DNA from 2 places in the Nocardioides sp. GCM10030259 genome. Region 1 is predicted to be linked to the other one. Evidence: riboswitches for the same ligand, from Rfam matches in the RefSeq annotation. Region 1 holds a riboswitch; the other holds the start of a gene.
The links. A riboswitch is a leader RNA that binds a small molecule or an ion and turns the genes downstream of it on or off. The one in region 1 is predicted to bind cobalamin.
Positions count from the first base shown of each region.

Region 1 (8,621 bases):
CGACCTGGTGATCCACCCGGGTGTCGTCGACGCCGCGCGGTCGGCGCTCATGCTCGGAGCGCCGATCCTCGCCGACGCGCGGATGGTCGCGATGGGCATCACCGCCGGGCGGCTGCCGGCGGGCAACCGGGTGCACTGCTTCCTGACGGATCCCCGCGTGCCCGATCTTGCGTCGGCGTGGGGCACGACGCGCACCGCCGCGGCGGTGTCGCTCTGGGAGCCGCTGCTCGACGGAGCGGTCGTCGCGATCGGCAACGCGCCGACCGCGCTCTTCCACCTGCTCGAGATGCTGGTCGACGGTGCTCCGCGCCCCGCGGCGATCGTCGGCTGCCCGGTCGGGTTCATCGGCGCGGCGGAGTCGAAGGCCGCGCTGGCGTCCTTCGGCGCCGACCACGGGATCGACATCCCGTTCGTCACCGTCCGCGGTCGCCGGGGCGGATCCGCGATGGCGTCCTCCGCCGTCAACGCACTCGCGCAGGAGGAGGAGTGACGACGCCGGGACGCTTCTGGGGCGTCGGCGTCGGGCCGGGCGACCCCGAGCTGGTCACGCTCAAGGCCGCGCGCCTGATCGGGTCCGCCGACGTGGTCGCCTTCCACGCCGGCGTCGGCCGGCAGTCGAACGCGCGCCGGATCGCCGACCCGCTCATCCCGGCCGGCGTCATCGAGGAGGAGCTGCGCTACCCCGTGACGACCGGGTCGACGGCGCACCCGGGCGGCTATGCGGGCGCGATGGCGGAGTTCTACGAGTCCGCGGCGTCCCGCCTCGCCGCCCACCTCGACGCGGGCCGCGACGTCGTGCTGCTGGCCGAGGGCGACCCGCTGTTCTACGGGTCGTACATGTACATGCACGACCGGCTGTCCGCGACGTACCAGACGGAGATCGTGCCGGGCGTCCCCGCGTTCGCCGCGGCGGCGGCCGTCGTCTCCTCCCCGCTGGTGCGTCAGACCGACGTGCTCACGGTCCTCCCCGGCACCCTGCCCGAGCCCGAGCTCGCCCGCCGGCTCGCCGACACCGACGGCGCGATCATCATGAAGCTGGGCCGGACCTTCCCCGCCGTCCGCCGTGCCCTGGAGGCGGCCGGCCGGCTCGACGACGCGGTGTACGTCGAGCGCGCGTCGATGCCCGCCGAGCGGTGGCTGCCCGCTGCCGAGGTCGACCCGGCGTCCGTGCCGTACTTCTCCCTCATCGTCGTGGCCGGTGACTCGCGGCACGGTGTGGGCCGCCGGGCGCGGGGTCCCGTCGTTGGTGACCAGACGACGACCGAACGCGGCGCGGAGCTGCTGGTGGTCGGGCTCGGACCGGGTCCGGACCGGTGGGTGACCCCCGAGGTGGCGGCGGCGCTCGCGGAGGTCGACCACGTGGTCGGCTACGCGCCGTACGTCAACCGCGTGCCCCAGCGCCCGGGGCTCACCCGGCACGCGTCGGGCAACACCGTCGAGCTCGACCGGGCGCGGCTGGCGCTCGACCTCGCGAAGGCCGGCGAGCGGGTGGCGGTGGTGTCGGGCGGCGACGCGGGGGTGTTCGGCATGGCCGCGGCCGTGTTCGAGGCCGCGGAGGACGCGACGTACGCCGACGTGCCGGTGCGGGTGCTCCCCGGTGTCAGCGCGGTGCAGGCGGTCGCCGCCCGGGCGGGCGCGCCGGTCGGCGGCGACTTCGCCGTCATGAGCCTGTCCGACCGGCTCAAGCCGTGGGCGGTCATCGAGCAGCGCCTCGAGGGGATCGCCCGGGCCGACCTGGTGCTGGCCGTCTACAACCCGGCGTCGCGCAGCCGCACGCACCAGGTCGCGCAGATGCAGAAGGTGCTGCTGGCGCACCGGCCCGACGACACGGTGGTCGTCGTCGGCCGCGACGTCGGGCGGGCCGAGGAGTCGCTGACCGTCACGACGCTGGCCGAGCTCGATCCCGCGTCGATCGACATGAAATGCCTGCTGATCGTGGGGTGCTCGCGCACCCGTGTCGCACCGAGCGGCGCGGTCTGGACGTCACGCGCGGTCGCGGACTCCTGAGTACAGCCACGACTCGCCACCGTCGCGGGCCAGCGCCCGGCCGACCAGGATCACCGCGGCCTGGCGCAGCCCCGCCGCCTCGACCCGGTCGGCGATGTCGCCGACGGTGCCGGTAAGGACGAGCTCGTCCGGCTGCGACGCGCGGTGGACGACGACGACCGGGCAGTCCGCGCCGTACTCCCCCGCCAGCTCGCCCATCAGCTCCCGCGTGCGGGAGATCGCGAGGTGCAGCACCAGGGTCGCGCGGGTGGCCGCGAACGCTGCCAGCGACTCGGTCTCCGGCATCGCGCTCGACCGCGCCTGGGTGCGGGTCAGCACGACCGACTGCGACACCAGCGGGACGGTCAGCTCCCGGCCGACGAGGGCGGCCGCGGCGGCGTACGCCGGCACGCCGGGCGTGACGTCCCACGGCACGCCGGCGGCGTCGAGGCGGCGGGTCTGCTCCGCGACGGCGGAGTAGACCGACGGGTCGCCGGAGGTGAGCCGGACGACGTCTCGGCCCGCCTCGTGGGCGGTGACCAGCTCGGCCAGGATGCCGTCCAGGTCGAGGGCCTGGGTGTCGACGAGCCGGGCGTCGGCGCGGCAGTGCCCGAGCACCGCCTCGTCGAGGTACGTGCCCGGGTAGAGCACCACGTCGGCCGCCGCCAGCATCGTGGCCGCGCGGAGCGTGATCAGGTCGGCGGCGCCGGGGCCGGCCCCGACGAAGTGCACGGTCATGGCTTGCTCCAGCTCCACTGGGTGACGGTGCGGGCGGGTGCCCAGCCGGTGAACGACCCGATCGGTGTCGCGTGCTCGACGGCCAGCCGGGTCAGCTCGCCACCGTGCTCGGCGTACGCCGCGGCGAGGACTGACTCGGTCTCGAGCGTGACCCCGTGCACGACGAGCCGGCCGCCGGGACGAAGCCGGTCAGTGCACAGGTCGAGCAGGCCGGGCGCCGTGGCCCCGCCGCCGACGAAGACGGCGTGCGGCGCCGACAAGGCGGCCAGGGCCTCGGGGGCGCGTCCGCCGACCACCTCGAGGCCGGGTACGCCGAGCCGCGCGGCGTTGCGCGCGATCCGGGACAGCCGGTCGAGGTCGGCCTCGACCGCGACTGCCGCGCACGTGGGGTGCGACCGCATCCACTCGATCGCGACCGAGCCGGCTCCGGCGCCGACGTCCCAGAGCAGCTGGCCGGGCTGGGGCGCGAGGCGCGCCAGGGCGCTCGCCCGGAGGTCACGCTTGGTCAGCTGGCCGTCGTGCTCGAACGACTCGTCGGGCAGCCCGGCCGCCCACGCCCCGACGACCGGTCCGCGCAGCTCGAGCGCGACCACGTTGAGGGCGGGCGCCGGACCGGTCCACGCGTCCGCCGTCGCCTCGACGCGCGACTCGGTGGTGGCGCCGAGGTCGCCCAGGACGGTCATCAGCGACCCGCCGTACCCGTGATCGACCAGCAGTGCCGCCAGCGCCGCCGGGGTGTCGGCGTCCGACGAGAGCACGAGGACGCGCCAGCCGGGGGCGAGCTCGCGGAGCACCGCGTGCAGGTCGCGGCCGACGACCGTGACGACCGTGCTCGCCTCGGCCGACCAGCCCATCCGCGCGCGGGCGAGGGCGACCGACGAGACCGCCGGCAGCACGTCGAGGCGCGCGGCGCCGAGCAGCCCGGCCAGCCTCGAGCCGATGCCCGAGAGGAACGGGTCACCGGACGCCAGCACCGCGATGCGTCGTCCGTCGTGGGCGGCGAGCAACGCGGCGAGCCCGTCCGCGAGCGGCCGCGGCCAGGGTTCGCGGCGCTGTCCCGACACGTCGGGCACCAGGCGGAGATGGCGTTCGCCGCCGAGCAGCACCTCGGCGCCGAGCACCCGGTCGCGGGCGTCGTCGGTCAGCCCCGCCCAGCCGTCCGCGCCGATGCCGACGACGGCGATGCGGGACTTCTCGGGCTCGGGCACTCGCCCGACCCTAGAGCACCAGCGGTCGTAGGATTCCGCGGTGCTCACCGCCACGGACCCGCTGCCGCACCGGCCCCGGCGCGTGACGGTGGCCGGCGTCTCCGGCAGCGGCAAGAGCACGCTCGCTCGTCGTGTCGGCGCGCTGCTCGGGCTGCCCTACACCGAGATGGACGCGCTGCACCACGGGGCCGGGTGGACGAAGCGCCCGGAGTTCGAGGCCGACGTCGACGCGGTCGTGGCGTCCGAGGCCTGGGTCTGCGAGTGGCAGTACGACTACGCCCGTCCGCTGCTGATCGAGCGCGCGGACCTGGTGGTGTGGGTCGACCTGCCGTTCCCCGTGACGCTGAGCCGTGTCGTACGTCGCACGGTCCGGCGGCGAGTGCGTCGCGAGGAGCTGTGGAACGGCAACCAGGAAGGCCCGCTGCACACGTTCTTCACCGACCGCGAGCACATCGTGCGCTGGGCGATCAACACCCGGAACCTCTACGACGAGCGCATCCCCCTCGTGGCCGCCGCCCGTCCCGACCTGCCGATCGTGCGGCTGCGCAGCAGCCGCGAGGTGGACCGCTGGGTCCGCGAGGTCGTCGAGCCGCTAGCCTGACCGCGGCACGAGGTGCTCCGCCCGTCCGACGGGTGGGGAGAATCTGGGAAGCCGGTGAGAGTCCGGCACAGGCCCGCTGCGGTGACCCGTGGCTGTGGAGACACAGACCCGGGAAGTCCGAAGACCGGCCTCGCGCCACGCATCCGACAGATGTCCGTTGGCGAGCGAGCGGGAGCCTCACATGCCACAGCAGTACCCCTTCAGCGCCGTCGTCGGCTCCGACGAGCCCGGCGGCATGGCCCTGGCCCTCATGCTGACGACCGTGTCGCCCGAGATCGGCGGCGTGCTCGTCCGCGGCGAGAAGGGCACGGCCAAGTCGACGATCGTGCGGGCGCTCGCGGCCGTGCTGCCGCCGATCGACGTCGTGGCCGGGGACCGCTTCTCCAGCGACCCGCTCGACCCGGCGCCGCTCTCCCCCGACGGCCCGTTCGCCGCCGACGTACCCGTCGAGGCCCGACCGGTGCGGCTGGTCGAGCTGCCCGTCGGCGCCACCGAGGACCGCGTCCTCGGGTCGCTGCACCTCGAGCGCGTGCTGTCCGAGGGCCGCACGGAGTACGAGCCCGGCCTGCTCGCCAGGGCCCACCGCGGCATCCTCTACGTCGACGAGGTGAACCTGCTCCACGATCACCTCGTCGACCTGCTCCTCGACGCCGCGGCCATGGGCCGGTCGACCGTCGAGCGCGACGGCGTCTCGGTCTCGCACGCGGCCCGGTTCGTGCTGGTCGGCACCATGAACCCCGAGGAGGGCGAGCTGCGCCCCCAGCTCCTCGACCGGTTCGGGCTCACCGTCGAGGTCGCTGCGCCGCGCGACCCGGCGACGCGGATGGAGGTCGTGCGCCGCCGGATGGCCCACGACGCCGACCCCGACGGCTTCGCCGCGTCGTACGCCGAGGCCGAGCGCGCCCTCACCGAGCGGATCGCCGCCGCCCGCAGCAGGGTCGCCGACGTCGCGCTCACCGACGCCGCCCTGCTCCGGATCGCCGAGCTCTGCGCGGCGTTCGAGGTCGACGGGATGCGCGCCGACATCGTCACCGCCCGCACCGCGGTCGCCCACGCCGCCTGGCACGGCCGTGACGAGGTCACCACCGAGGACATCCGCGCCGCCGCGCGCCTGGCCCTCCCGCACCGCCGGCGACGCAACCCCTTCGACGCCCCCGGGCTCGACGAGGACCTGCTCGACGAGGTGCTCGGCGACGAGCCGGATCCCGATCCGGATCCGGACGGCCCGGGTGGTGATGGTTTCGAGACAGGCGCTAGCGCGCCTTCCTCAACCACCGAGGACGCGCCTTCCTCAACCACCGAGGACGCGCCTTCCTCAACCACCGAGGACGCGCCTTCCTCAACCACCGAGAGCACGCCGTCCTCGACCAGCACGGTCGGCAGCGGTACGCCGTACCGTGCCCGCCTGCTCACCGCCCGAGGCACCGGTGCCGGTGAAGCGGGGCGACGCAGCCGGGCGCTCACCGACGACGGCCGCCGGATCGGTGCGTCGACCGACGGCCGCGGCCCGCTGCACCTCCCGGCCACGGTCAGCGCGGCCGCGCCCCACCAGGTCGCTCGCGGTCGCACGGGCGGGGCGCTCCGGCTGCTGCCGACCGACCTGCGCCGCGCCGCGCGGGAGGGGCGGGAGTCCAACCTGGTGCTGTTCTGCGTCGACGCGTCGGGATCCATGGCGGCCCGCAGGCGGATGGAGCAGGTCAAGACCGCGATCCTGTCCCTGCTGCTCGACGCCTACCAGCGGCGCGACAAGGTGGGCCTGGTGACGTTCCGCGGCGACGCCGCAGAGTTGGCCCTGCCGCCGACGCACTCGGTCGACGTGGCCGCCACCCGCCTCGACGCCCTCCCCGCGGGCGGGCGGACGCCCCTCGCCGAGGGGCTCCTGGCGTCCGCGCGGGTGATCGAGCTCGAACGCATCCGCGACCCGCGCCGCCGGCCGCTGCTGGTCGTCGTCACGGACGGCCGCGCCACGGCGGGAGCCGACCCGGTGGCCCGGTCCCGCGTGGCCGCCGGGCTGGTGGCCGGCACCGATGCCAGCACGGTCGTCGTCGACTGCGAGAGCGGATCCTTCCGGCTCGGCCTGGCCGCCGCGCTCGCCGAGCACCTGCGGGCCGAGCACCTGCCGGTCGCCGAGGTCAGCGCCGAGGCGCTCACCGGGGTCGTGCGGGACGGGCGGGCCGCGTGAGCGCCGCGGCCCTGTACGACGTCATCGAACGCCGCCGAGACGTCCGCGCCGAGTTCAGCCGCGAGCCGCTGACCGACGACGCGCTCGAGCGCATCCTCGGCGCCGCCCACGCGGCTCCCAGCGTCGGCCTCAGCCAGCCCTGGGACTTCGTGCTCGTGCGCGACCCCGTCACCCGGGATCGTTTCCACCGGCACGTCGACGCCGAGCGCGCGACGTACGCCGACTCGCTGCCCGCCGACCGGCGCGGCACCTTCGACCGGATCCGCATCGAGGGCATCCGTGAGGCAGCGCTCGGCATCGTCGTCACCTACGACCCGGCACGTGGCGGGAGCCAGGTGCTCGGCCGGCACGCGATCGACGACGCCGGCCTCTACTCGACCTGCCTGGCCATCCAGAACCTCTGGCTCGCCGCCACCGCCGAAGACCTCGGCCTCGGCTGGGTCTCCTTCTACCGCGAGGAGTTCCTGGCCGACCTGGTCGGGCTCCCGCAGGGCGTGCGCCCGGTCGCGTGGTTGTGCCTCGGACCGGTCACCCGGCTGCAGCAGAAGCCCGACCTCGAGCGTCACGGGTGGCGGCAGCGGCGTCCCCTCGCGGACGCCATCCACCACGAGACGTGGGGGTGCTGAGATGCCACAGGGCCAACCGCTCGTCGTGCCCGACGACGGGCTCACCACCGCGCAGCGACGGCGGCTCCCGCTGCTGATGGTCAACACCGGCGACGGCAAGGGGAAGTCGAGCTCGGCCTTCGGGCTGGCGATCCGCGCCTGGAACCAGGGCTGGGACATCGGGGTCTTCCAGTTCGTGAAGTCCGCCAAGTGGCGCATCGGCGAGCAGACCGTGCTCGAGCGCCTCGGCGAGCTCCATGCCCAGACCGGCGAGGGCGGCCCCGTCGAGTGGCACAAGATGGGCTCCGGCTGGTCGTGGGCGCGCAAGGCCGGCGACGACGAGGACCACGCCCGCGACGCCGCCGAGGGCTGGGCCGAGGTCAAGCGCCGGATCGCCGAGGAGCGGCACGACCTCTACGTCCTCGACGAGTTCACGTACCCCATGCAGTGGGGCTGGGTCGACGTCGACGACGTGGTCGCGACGCTCCGGGAGCGGCCCGGCCGGCAGTTCGTGATGGTCACCGGCCGCCGCGCCCACCCCGCGCTCGTCGACGCCGCCGACCTCGTCACCGAGATGACCAAGGTCAAGCACCAGATGGACCGCGGCCAGAAGGGCCAGGCGGGGATCGAGTGGTGAGCCTGCCGCGCCTCGTCGTCGCCGCCCCGGCCACCGGCCAGGGCAAGACGACGGTCGCCACCGGCCTCATGGCCGCCCTGACCCGGGCCGGCCACACCGTCTCCGGGCACAAGGTCGGGCCCGACTACATCGACCCCGGCTACCACGCGCTCGCCTGCGGACGACCCGGCCGCAACCTCGACCCGCACCTGGTCGGCGAGCAGCGCATCGTGCCGCTGCTGCTGCACGGTGCCCGTGGCGCCGACGTCGCCGTGATCGAGGGCGTGATGGGCCTCTTCGACGGTCGCATCGGCGGCCGCGGCTTCTCCTCCACGGCGCACGTCGCGCAGCTGACCGGGTCGCCGGTCGTGCTGGTCGTCGACATCTCCCGCTCGTCGCGGACGATCGGCGCCGTCGTGCACGGCCTGGCGTCCTGGGACCCCCGCGTGCGCGTTGCCGGCGTGATCCTCAACCAGGCCGGCTCGCCCCGGCACGCGCGCGAGGTCGCGGACTCCATCGACCTGCCGGTGCTCGGCACGATCGGGCGGGACCCGGCGCTCGGCGTCCCGTCCCGGCACCTGGGCCTCGTGCCGGCCGCCGAGCGCGAGGAGGCGCGGCACGCCCTGGACGGGCTCGCCGACCGGATCGCCGAGCTGGTCGACCTCGACGCCGTCCTGGCGCTCGC
Region 1 covers NZ_JBHTDF010000006.1:55,892-64,512, reverse strand. The annotation lists gene ACFQQI_RS07180 (precorrin-8X methylmutase) at 1-490, shown strand, start outside; gene ACFQQI_RS07175 (precorrin-2 C(20)-methyltransferase) at 487-2,007, shown strand; gene ACFQQI_RS07170 (cobalt-precorrin-4/precorrin-4 C(11)-methyltransferase) at 1,984-2,724, opposite strand; gene cbiE (precorrin-6y C5,15-methyltransferase (decarboxylating) subunit CbiE) at 2,721-3,932, opposite strand; gene ACFQQI_RS07160 (AAA family ATPase) at 3,973-4,533, shown strand; cobalamin riboswitch at 4,527-4,681, shown strand; gene ACFQQI_RS07155 (VWA domain-containing protein) at 4,715-6,715, shown strand; gene bluB (5,6-dimethylbenzimidazole synthase) at 6,712-7,341, shown strand; gene cobO (cob(I)yrinic acid a,c-diamide adenosyltransferase) at 7,343-7,957, shown strand; partial or broken gene ACFQQI_RS07140 (cobyrinate a,c-diamide synthase) at 7,954-8,621, shown strand, end outside.

Region 2 (8,621 bases), on a different contig from region 1:
GTCACCCGGCGCTGCGCGGGGGTGGCGCCGCCGGCGCGGCCGTAGCCGCGGGTGTCCATGCCGGCCGCGAGGGCGAGCGAGCGCTCGAGGGCGTCCTCGAGCACCGGGACGAGCAGCCGGCGCAGCCAACCGACGCGGCCGGTCTCCCCCGCCCGCAGCGCCTGCGCCGCACGCACCCGCCGCACGCTCTCGACGAACTGCGGCAGCACCGTCACCGCGACCACGAGCGCCGTGCCGATCTCGTACAGGGCGGGCGGCACCGAGCGGAGCAGCCGCTTCGGGTTGGCCAGCGAGTTGGCCGCGCCCACGGCGATCACGATCGTCGCCAGGCGCAGGCCGTCGTACAGCGCGAACAGCAGCGCCTGCGCGTAGAGCGGCCCGAGCAGCGTGACGCCGGCGACCCAGTCGGGCAGCGGGATCGCGGGCAGGTCGAGCAGCACCCGGCCGCCGAACCAGCCGCCGAAGACCACGCGGAACGCCACCCGGATCACGATGATCGCCACGCCGAGCCAGACGTAGAGCCGGAACGACCGCGCCCACGGCTGGTCCGAGCGGCGCAGCGAGACCACGAGCGCTGCCACGCCGATCAGCATCAGCAGCACCAGCGGGTTCGTGGTGAACGACGCAGCCGTCGCGAGTCCCAGCGCCCACAGCCACCAGGCCACCGGGTGCAGGTCGCGAGGCATCAGCCCGGGATCCTGCGCCGGCGTACGACGGCGACGGCAGCTCCGGCCGCGAAGAGCACCGCCACCACGGCCGGACCGACCCAGGTCGGCATCCCGCCGTCGTCGGGCTCGGTCGGCTCGGACGACGCCGGGGTCGGCGTCTCGGTCGGCGTCTCGGTCGGCGTCTCGGTCGGCGTCTCGGTCGGCGTCTCGGTCGGGCTCGGGGCGGCACTCTGCTGCCGGGTGGGCTTCGGCTTCTTCGACGGCTTCGCGCGCGGGCTCTCGGTGCTCTCCGGCACCGCCGTCTCCGCCGGCGTCGGCGTCGCGGTCGGCGACGCCGACGGCTTCGGGGCGGGCCGCTTCGTGGGCTTCGCGGTGGGCTTCGGGGTGGGCTTCGGGGTGGGCTTCGTGGTCGGCGAGGACGAGGCGGTCGGCGCCGACCGGTGCACCGCAGGACCGGTCCCGGGCAGTGACTTCGCGGAGCTGCCGGTCCAGGAGAGCGCCACGGACCCGCCGTCCGGGACGGTCTGCGAGCCGACGGAGCTCGTGGCGTAGGCCCAGCGGCCGGAGGTGCCGTCGGACCAGTAGAGCGCCCAGTACGCATCGGCGGGAGGCGTGTTCACGCACGGGTCCGACGCCGGCTGCCCCGACACCCGGCACACGAAGCCTGGCTGGCGCTGCACGTAGTCGAGCCCGAAGCCCGCCACCGCGAACAGCGAGGCGGCGGTGCGCCCGCCACCGTCGGCGATGCACGCGCTCTGCACGCCGCCGCCGAGCTCGTGGAAGTCGACCACGACGCTCGCGCCGTCGGCGCTCGAGCAGGTCTCGGCCGCGGCCGGCCCGGAGGGCAGCACGAGGCCCGTCGCCGCGGCGACGAACGCCGCGGCGACGAGCCTCAGTGCCGTGCGACCCACCGGGTCAGCAGCCCTCGAGGTGCTGCAGCGCCGGCGCGGCCTGCGCGGTCGCGCGCACCCACTGGCCCAGCGTCGCCTTGCTGATGCCGGCCTTGCGGGCGGCCGCGTCGTAGGCGATCGCGCCGTTGGCGCGGCGCAGCCCGTTGACCCAGGTCGCGGCGTCCTGCGCGGCGTCGCACTCGCCGGCCCGAGCGAGGGCGACGGCGGCGAGGCCGGTGCTGTTGCTGTTGCTGCCCTTGGTGGCGGGTCCGCCGCCGAGGCTCCCGTCGCTCTTCTGCTGCTGCACCAGCCACGCGACCGCGGCGTCGGTCGCGGCCTCGACCGCACCCGACGGCTTGGCGATCGACTGGAGGTTGAGCACGGCGAGGACGGTGGCGTCGGTGTCGGCCTTCCGGTCCTTCTTGCGCGCCCCGTCGCAGGTCTGGTCCTCGGCACCGGCGTCTGCCAGGTTCAGGCGGAAGTAGCCCGGCGCGCACTGCTGGGTGACCAGGAAGCGCACCGCGGCCCGCGCCTTCTTCGACCCGGCCTCGGTGAGCCCGGCCGCGGCGTACGACTGCCCGATGACGTTGGCGTAGTCGGTGTCGGCGGTCTTGTCCTGGATCCGGCCGACGATGCCCTTCTCGGAGCTGACCCGGCCAGCGAGCCGCTTGACGAGGTTCACGCCGCCGAAGTCCTTCGCGTCGGCGTCGACCGTCTGCGCGAAGACCAGCGCCTTGGCGACCGAGCCCGCGTAGACGTCCTTGGTGCCGAAGTCGGCGCCAGTGGTCCAGCTGTCGACGTTCTTCTGGAGCGCGCGGTTGACCTGCCGGATCGTCTTCTTCTGGCCGCCGATCGCCGCCAGGGCCGTGCCGAGGTCGGCCGTCAGGCCGTAGTCGTCGAAGGTGAAGCCGTCGGAGGTGACGGAGACGACGCCCTTCTCGGGCTGCTTGGCCAGCCAGGCGGCCGACTTGTCGGCCGGCGCCGCCGAGGCGGCGGACATCGTGCCGACGGCGAGACCCAGCGCCAGCGCGCCGGAGACGAACGCCGCGGCGAGGCGAGGTGTGCGAGTCATGGGGTTCCTTCCCGCTGCTCATGCGGGGGCCCGGATCCCTGTCCCGGCGGCCACCCGCTGCTTTCCACGACAGCGTGTGATCAGGACGCGTCGTGACGGGTGCTCCGGCTCGCTCGCCCCGCGGCTGCGGGACGGCCTACGGTTGCGGGTCAGCGCCGGACTCGGACCGGCTTCCCCCACCACGGGCGTGCATTGGTGTGTGCCCGAGCAGCATATCCCGCAGTCGCGGGAGCCCCTCGCGCAGCCTCAGGAGAGCTTCTCGAGGATGAGCTCGCGCACCCGACCGGCGTCGGCCTGGCCGCGCATCTCCTTCATGACCGCCCCGATCAGGGCACCGGCGGCCGCCACCTTGCCGTCGCGGATCTTGTCGGCGACGTCGGGGTTGGCGGCGATGGCGTTGTCGACGGCCGTGGAGAGGGCGCCCTCGTCGGAGACGATCGCGAGCCCGCGGGCGGCGACGACCTCGTCGGGGGTGCCCTCACCGGCGAAGAGCCCGTCGAAGACCTGCCGGGCGAGCTTGTCGTTGAGGCTGCCCTCGTCGACGAGCGCCTGCACCCGAGCCACGTCGACCGGCGTCACCGGCAGCGCGTCGACCAGCACGCCCTGCTCGTTGGCGCGGCGTGCGAGCTCGCCCAGCCACCACTTGCGGGCGGCCTGCGGGGTGGTGCCGGCGGCGATCGTCTGCTCGATCACGTTCACCGCACCGGCGCCGACCGTGTCGCGCATCTCGAGGTCGGAGAAGCCCCAGTCGGCCTGCAGCCGGGCGCGGCGGGCGGTCGGGTTCTCGGGCAGCGTGCCGCGCAGCTCGTCGACCCACTCACGGGTCGGCGCCACCGGGACCAGGTCGGGCTCCGGGAAGTAGCGGTAGTCCTCGGCGTCGGACTTCTCGCGACCGCTCGTGGTGACCCCGGTGTCCTCGTGCCAGTGCCGCGTCTCCTGCAGGATCCGCTCGCCGCCGCCCAGCACGGCCGCGTGTCGCGACATCTCGTAGCGCACCGCGCGCTCGACCGAGCGCAGCGAGTTCACGTTCTTGGTCTCGGTGCGGGTGCCGAGGACTCCCGAGTCCTTCGGCGAGAGCGACAGGTTGACGTCGGCGCGGATCGAGCCCTGGTCCATGCGCGCGTCGGAGACCCCGAGGGCGACGATGAGGTCACGCAGCTGCGCGACGTACGCCCGCGCCACGTCGGGCGCCTTCGCGCCCGCGCCGACGATCGGCTTGGTGACGATCTCGATGAGCGGGATGCCCGCACGGTTGTAGTCGACGAGCGAGTGGTCGGCGCCGTGGATGCGACCGGTGGCGCCGCCGACGTGCAGCGACTTGCCGGTGTCCTCCTCCATGTGGGCGCGCTCGATCTCGACCCGGAACGTCTCGCCGTCGACGTCCACGTCCATCCAGCCGTTGAAGCAGATCGGCTCGTCGTACTGCGAGGTCTGGAAGTTCTTCGGCATGTCCGGGTAGAAGTAGTTCTTCCGCGCGAACCGGCACCACTCCGCGATGTCGCAGTTGAGCGCGAGCCCGATCCGGATCGCCGACTCCACGGCCTTGCCGTTGACGACGGGCATGGCGCCCGGCAGGCCCAGGCAGGTCGGGCAGACCTGGGTGTTGGGCTCGGCACCGAACTCCGTCGGGCAGCCGCAGAACATCTTCGAAGCGGTGTTGAGCTCGACGTGGACCTCGAGGCCCAGCGCCGGGTCGTACGCCGCGACGACGTCGTCGAAGGCGACCAGGGTGTCCGTCATGCGCGTGCCCCTTCCAGAGCGGGAGCCTTCTCGAGGAGCGGGCCGCGCCACTGCTGGAGCAGCAGCGCCTCGAGGGCGGCGCCGACCCGGTAGCAGCGGTCGTCGGCCAGGGCCGGGGCGAGGACCTGGACGCCGGTGGGCAGCCCGTCCTCGTCGGCGAGGCCGCTCGGCACCGAGATGCCGGGCACCCCGGACAGGTTGGCGGGGATGGTCGCGAGGTCGTTGAGGTACATCGCGATCGGGTCGTCGAGCTTCTCGCCCAGCTTGAACGCCGTGGTGGGCGCCGTCGGCGAGACCAGCACGTCGGCCTGCTCGAACGCCGCGGCGAAGTCGCGGGTGATGAGCGTGCGCACCTTCTGGGCCTGACCGTAGTACGCGTCGTAGTAGCCGCTCGACAGCGCGTAGGTGCCGAGGATGATGCGGCGCTTGACCTCGTCACCGAAGCCGGCGTCGCGGGTGGCGCGCATGACCTCCTCGGCGCTGGCGCCCTCCTCGGGCCAGACCCGCAGGCCGTAGCGCATCGCGTCGAACTTGGCGAGGTTGCTCGAGGCCTCCGCCGGCAGGATCAGGTAGTACGTCGCGAGCGCGTGCACGAACGTCGGGCACGACACCTCGACGACCTCGGCCCCCGCCTTGACCATCAGGTCGACGGACTCCTGGAAGCGGGTCATCACGCCGGACTGCCAGCCGTCGCCGGCCAGCTCCTTGATGACGCCGATCCGCACGCCGGACAGGTCGCCGGAGGCGCCCTGCTTCGCGGCGGCGACCAGCGCCGGCAGCGGCTGGTCGATGCTGGTCGAGTCGAGCGGGTCGTGGCCGCCGATCACCTCGTGCAGCAGTGCCGAGTCGAGGACGGTCCGGGTGACCGGACCGGCCTGGTCGAGGGAGTTGGCGAGCGCGACGAGCCCGTAGCGGGACACCCCGCCGTACGTCGGCTTCATGCCGACCGTGCCCGTCACCGCGCCCGGCTGACGGATCGAGCCGCCGGTGTCGGTGCCGATCGCGAGCGGGGCCTCGAACGCCGCGACCGCCGCGGCCGAGCCGCCGCCGGAGCCGCCGGGGATCCGGTCGAGGTCCCACGGGTTGCGGGTGGGGCCGTACGCCGAGTGCTCGGTCGAGCTGCCCATCGCGAACTCGTCCATGTTGGTCTTGCCGAGGATCGGCAGGCCGGCCTCCCGGAGGCGCCGCACCACGGTCGCGTCGTACGGCGGGACCCAGCCCTCGAGGATCTTCGAGCCGCACGTCGTCGGCAGGCCCTCGGTGGCCAGCACGTCCTTGACCGCGATCGGCACGCCGTCGAGCGCGGAGAGCGTCTGGCCGGCGGCGCGGCGGGCGTCGGACGCCTCGGCCTGGGCCAGCGCGCCCTCCGCGTCGACGTGCAGGAACGCGTGCACCTGTCCGTCGACCGCGGCGATCTGTTGCAGATGCGCGGTCGTGATCTCAACGGACGTCGTCTCGCCCCGCGCCAGCATGCCGGCGATTCCGGCCGCATCAACTCGCAGCAACCGCGCAGGTCGCTCCGCTCCCGGCGCGGTCACTGCTCGTCCCCCAGGATCCGCGGGACGGAGAAGCGCTGCTCCTCGACCTCCGGAGCGCCCGACAGCGCCTGCTCGGGCGTCAGGCCCGGGGTCACGACGTCCTCGCGGAAGACGTTGGTGAGCGGCAGGGCGTGCGAGGTCGGCGGGATGTCGTCACCGGCGACGCCGCTGATCGAGGCCACCGACTCGAGGATCACCGACAGCTGCGGCGCCAGGTGGTCGAGCTCCTCGTCGGACAGGTCGATCCGGGCGAGGTTCGCCAGGTGCGCGACCTCGTCTCGGGTGATTTCAGGCATGGGCCCAATCCTAGGAGAGGTCGTCACCCGGGTTTCCCCCGGCTGGCTCCCCTCAGGCCTGCTCGAGCAGCTGCCGGACCTTCTCCGGGTCGTCCACCTGCGGGCAGCCGATCAGCAACCGGCCGGGTTCCTCCTCCACGACCAGGTACCCGCGCTGGTGCAGCACCGCCGCGAAGTCGGCCGGGTCGCGGCCGGGCGGTACGGCGTACGAGATCGTCCGCGCGCCGGGCTGGTGGAGCTCGGCCTCGGTGCGGGCGACCGACTGTCCCCACTCGCGCAGGAACACGACGACGAAGACGGTTGCCGCGACGATGCCGACGACGACCATCACTGCGAACACGACCATGACGTCCTCCCCCTGCTCGGAACCCCTCTTCGTCCCGAGGGTGCGCCGAGGACGTCGGCACGGGAAGGGCACAAGGTCCCGGCGCGGCGGGGATCGGTGTCAGCGCTGCGACAGGATGTCGCGGAGCACCTGGGGGTAGTTGGTGATGATGCCGTCGGCGCGCCAGTTGATCGCCCGGCGCATCCCGGCGCCGTCGTTGACCGTCCACACGTGCGCCTCCATGCCGGCGTCGTGGATCGCGGTGATGTCGGACTCCTGGATGACGCCGAGCGCGGGGTTGACCTGCTGCGCCCACACGGCCGCACCCGTGATGTCGGCCTGCGTCGGCCGGGCTCCGAAGAGCAGCCCGACCGGCACCTCGGGCGCGATCTGCTTGTACCCGCGCAGCCAGACGTGGTCGAAGGACTGGACGACCAGGCGCCCCTGCTGCACGGCCTGGCGGAAGACCTTGACCGAGCGCAGCTCGTCGTCGAGATCGACCTCGACCCCGGGGTAGAGCGCCGGCGACTTCGGCTCGAGCAGCATGCCTGCCCGACCGCCGATGGCGCGGCCCCACTCGGCCAGCGTGGGCACCCGCTCCCCGGCGAACTCAGGGGCGAACCACGACCCGGCGTCGAGCTGCTTGATCTCTGCCAGGGTGAAGTCGCCGACGTTCCACGGCGCGCGGTCGGGGAAGAGCTCCTCCACGTTCGTCGTCCGTGCCAGCGAGGTGTCGTGCATGATCACCAGCTCGCCGTCGCTGGTGCGCTGGATGTCGTTCTCGACGACGTCGGACCGTTGCCGCAGCGCGACGCTGATCGCCGCGAGCGTGTTCTCCGGCGCGACGCCGGACGACCCACGGTGGGCGGTGACGTCCGGGCTCGTCGTACGGGAGGGCGCATCGGTCGCCGCCGTTGCCGGGCCGACGAGGCCGATCGTGACCGCGCCGGCGGCGAGCGCCAGGCCGAGCCGGGCCAGCGGGCGGGAGAGGGAACGGGACAGTGTCATGGGAGACCTCCGAGAATGGTCGAGCCACCGGAGCCGGTGGGCGCGACGAGCCTTGCGACGCCCGGCCAACCTCGGGTGTCGAGGCAGTGCACTCCCGCGGAACGGACGGTGAGGCCGCGGTTGGGCACCGGATGTCCGTGCCACCGGCCATCATGGGTCCCGTGGTGAACCCCAGCGGGACCCTGGTCGGACGGGACGCCGAGCTGGCGGAGCTCGTCGCGCTCCTCGGCGTCGACGGCTCCGACCGGCCTCGCCGTCCGGTCCTCCTGGCCGGCGACGCCGGTGTGGGCAAGACCCGGATCCTGACCGAGCTGACGGCGCGTGCTGCCGAGGCCGGGCACCGGGTGCTGGTCGGCCACTGCGTCGACTTCGGCGACAGCGCGCTGGCCTACCTGCCGATCTCCGAGGTGGTGGACGGCCTCGCGGCGGCGCTGCCCGAGGTGGTCGCGTCGGTCGAGCGCGACCACCCGGCCCTGAGCCGGCTGCGGGCCGGCGGCCGCACGCTCGACGCCGCCCGCGACACCGAAGCCGGCCGCGAGGCAGCCACCGGGCGGGGCGAGCTGTTCGCCGCGGTCCACGCCCTCCTGGAAGCGGCCGCCGAGCAGGTCCCGCTGCTGATCGTCTTCGAGGACCTGCACTGGGCCGACCAGTCCAGCCGCGAGCTGCTGACCTACCTGTTCACCCGGTCCTTCGTGGGCCAGGTGCGCCTGGTCGCGTCGTACCGCTCCGACGACCTGCACCGCCGGCACCCCCTGCGCCGGCAGGTGGCCGAGTGGTCGCGCCTCGTGCACCGGGTGTCGCTGGAGCCCCTGCCCGACGACGCCGTGCGCACGCTGGTCGCCGAGCTCGTGCCGACCGGGCTGCGCGCCTCGCAGCTGACCACGATCGTCACCCGCGCCGAGGGCAACGCCTTCTTCGTCGAGGAGCTCGTCGCGGCCGCCGACACCATCGACCGGGGTCTGCCCGCCGACCTCGCGGAGGTGCTGCTCGTGCGCCTCGACCGGCTCGACGCCGCGGCCCGCGCCGTGGTGCAGGCCGCCAGCGCGAGCGGTCGCTTCGTCCGCCACGACATGCTCGAGGTCGT
Region 2 covers NZ_JBHTDF010000019.1:98,569-107,189, forward strand. The annotation lists gene ACFQQI_RS16815 (energy-coupling factor transporter transmembrane component T) at 1-686, opposite strand, end outside; gene ACFQQI_RS16820 (hypothetical protein) at 686-1,579, opposite strand; gene ACFQQI_RS16825 (hypothetical protein) at 1,584-2,630, opposite strand; cobalamin riboswitch at 2,707-2,829, opposite strand; gene gatB (Asp-tRNA(Asn)/Glu-tRNA(Gln) amidotransferase subunit GatB) at 2,877-4,370, opposite strand; gene gatA (Asp-tRNA(Asn)/Glu-tRNA(Gln) amidotransferase subunit GatA) at 4,367-5,842, opposite strand; gene gatC (Asp-tRNA(Asn)/Glu-tRNA(Gln) amidotransferase subunit GatC) at 5,905-6,204, opposite strand; gene ACFQQI_RS16845 (hypothetical protein) at 6,257-6,550, opposite strand; gene ACFQQI_RS16850 (glycerophosphodiester phosphodiesterase) at 6,650-7,537, opposite strand; gene ACFQQI_RS16855 (AAA family ATPase) at 7,699-8,621, shown strand, end outside.
Region 2: linked by a shared signal. The riboswitch ahead of ACFQQI_RS16825 (hypothetical protein) and the one ahead of ACFQQI_RS07155 (VWA domain-containing protein) in region 1 are both predicted to bind cobalamin.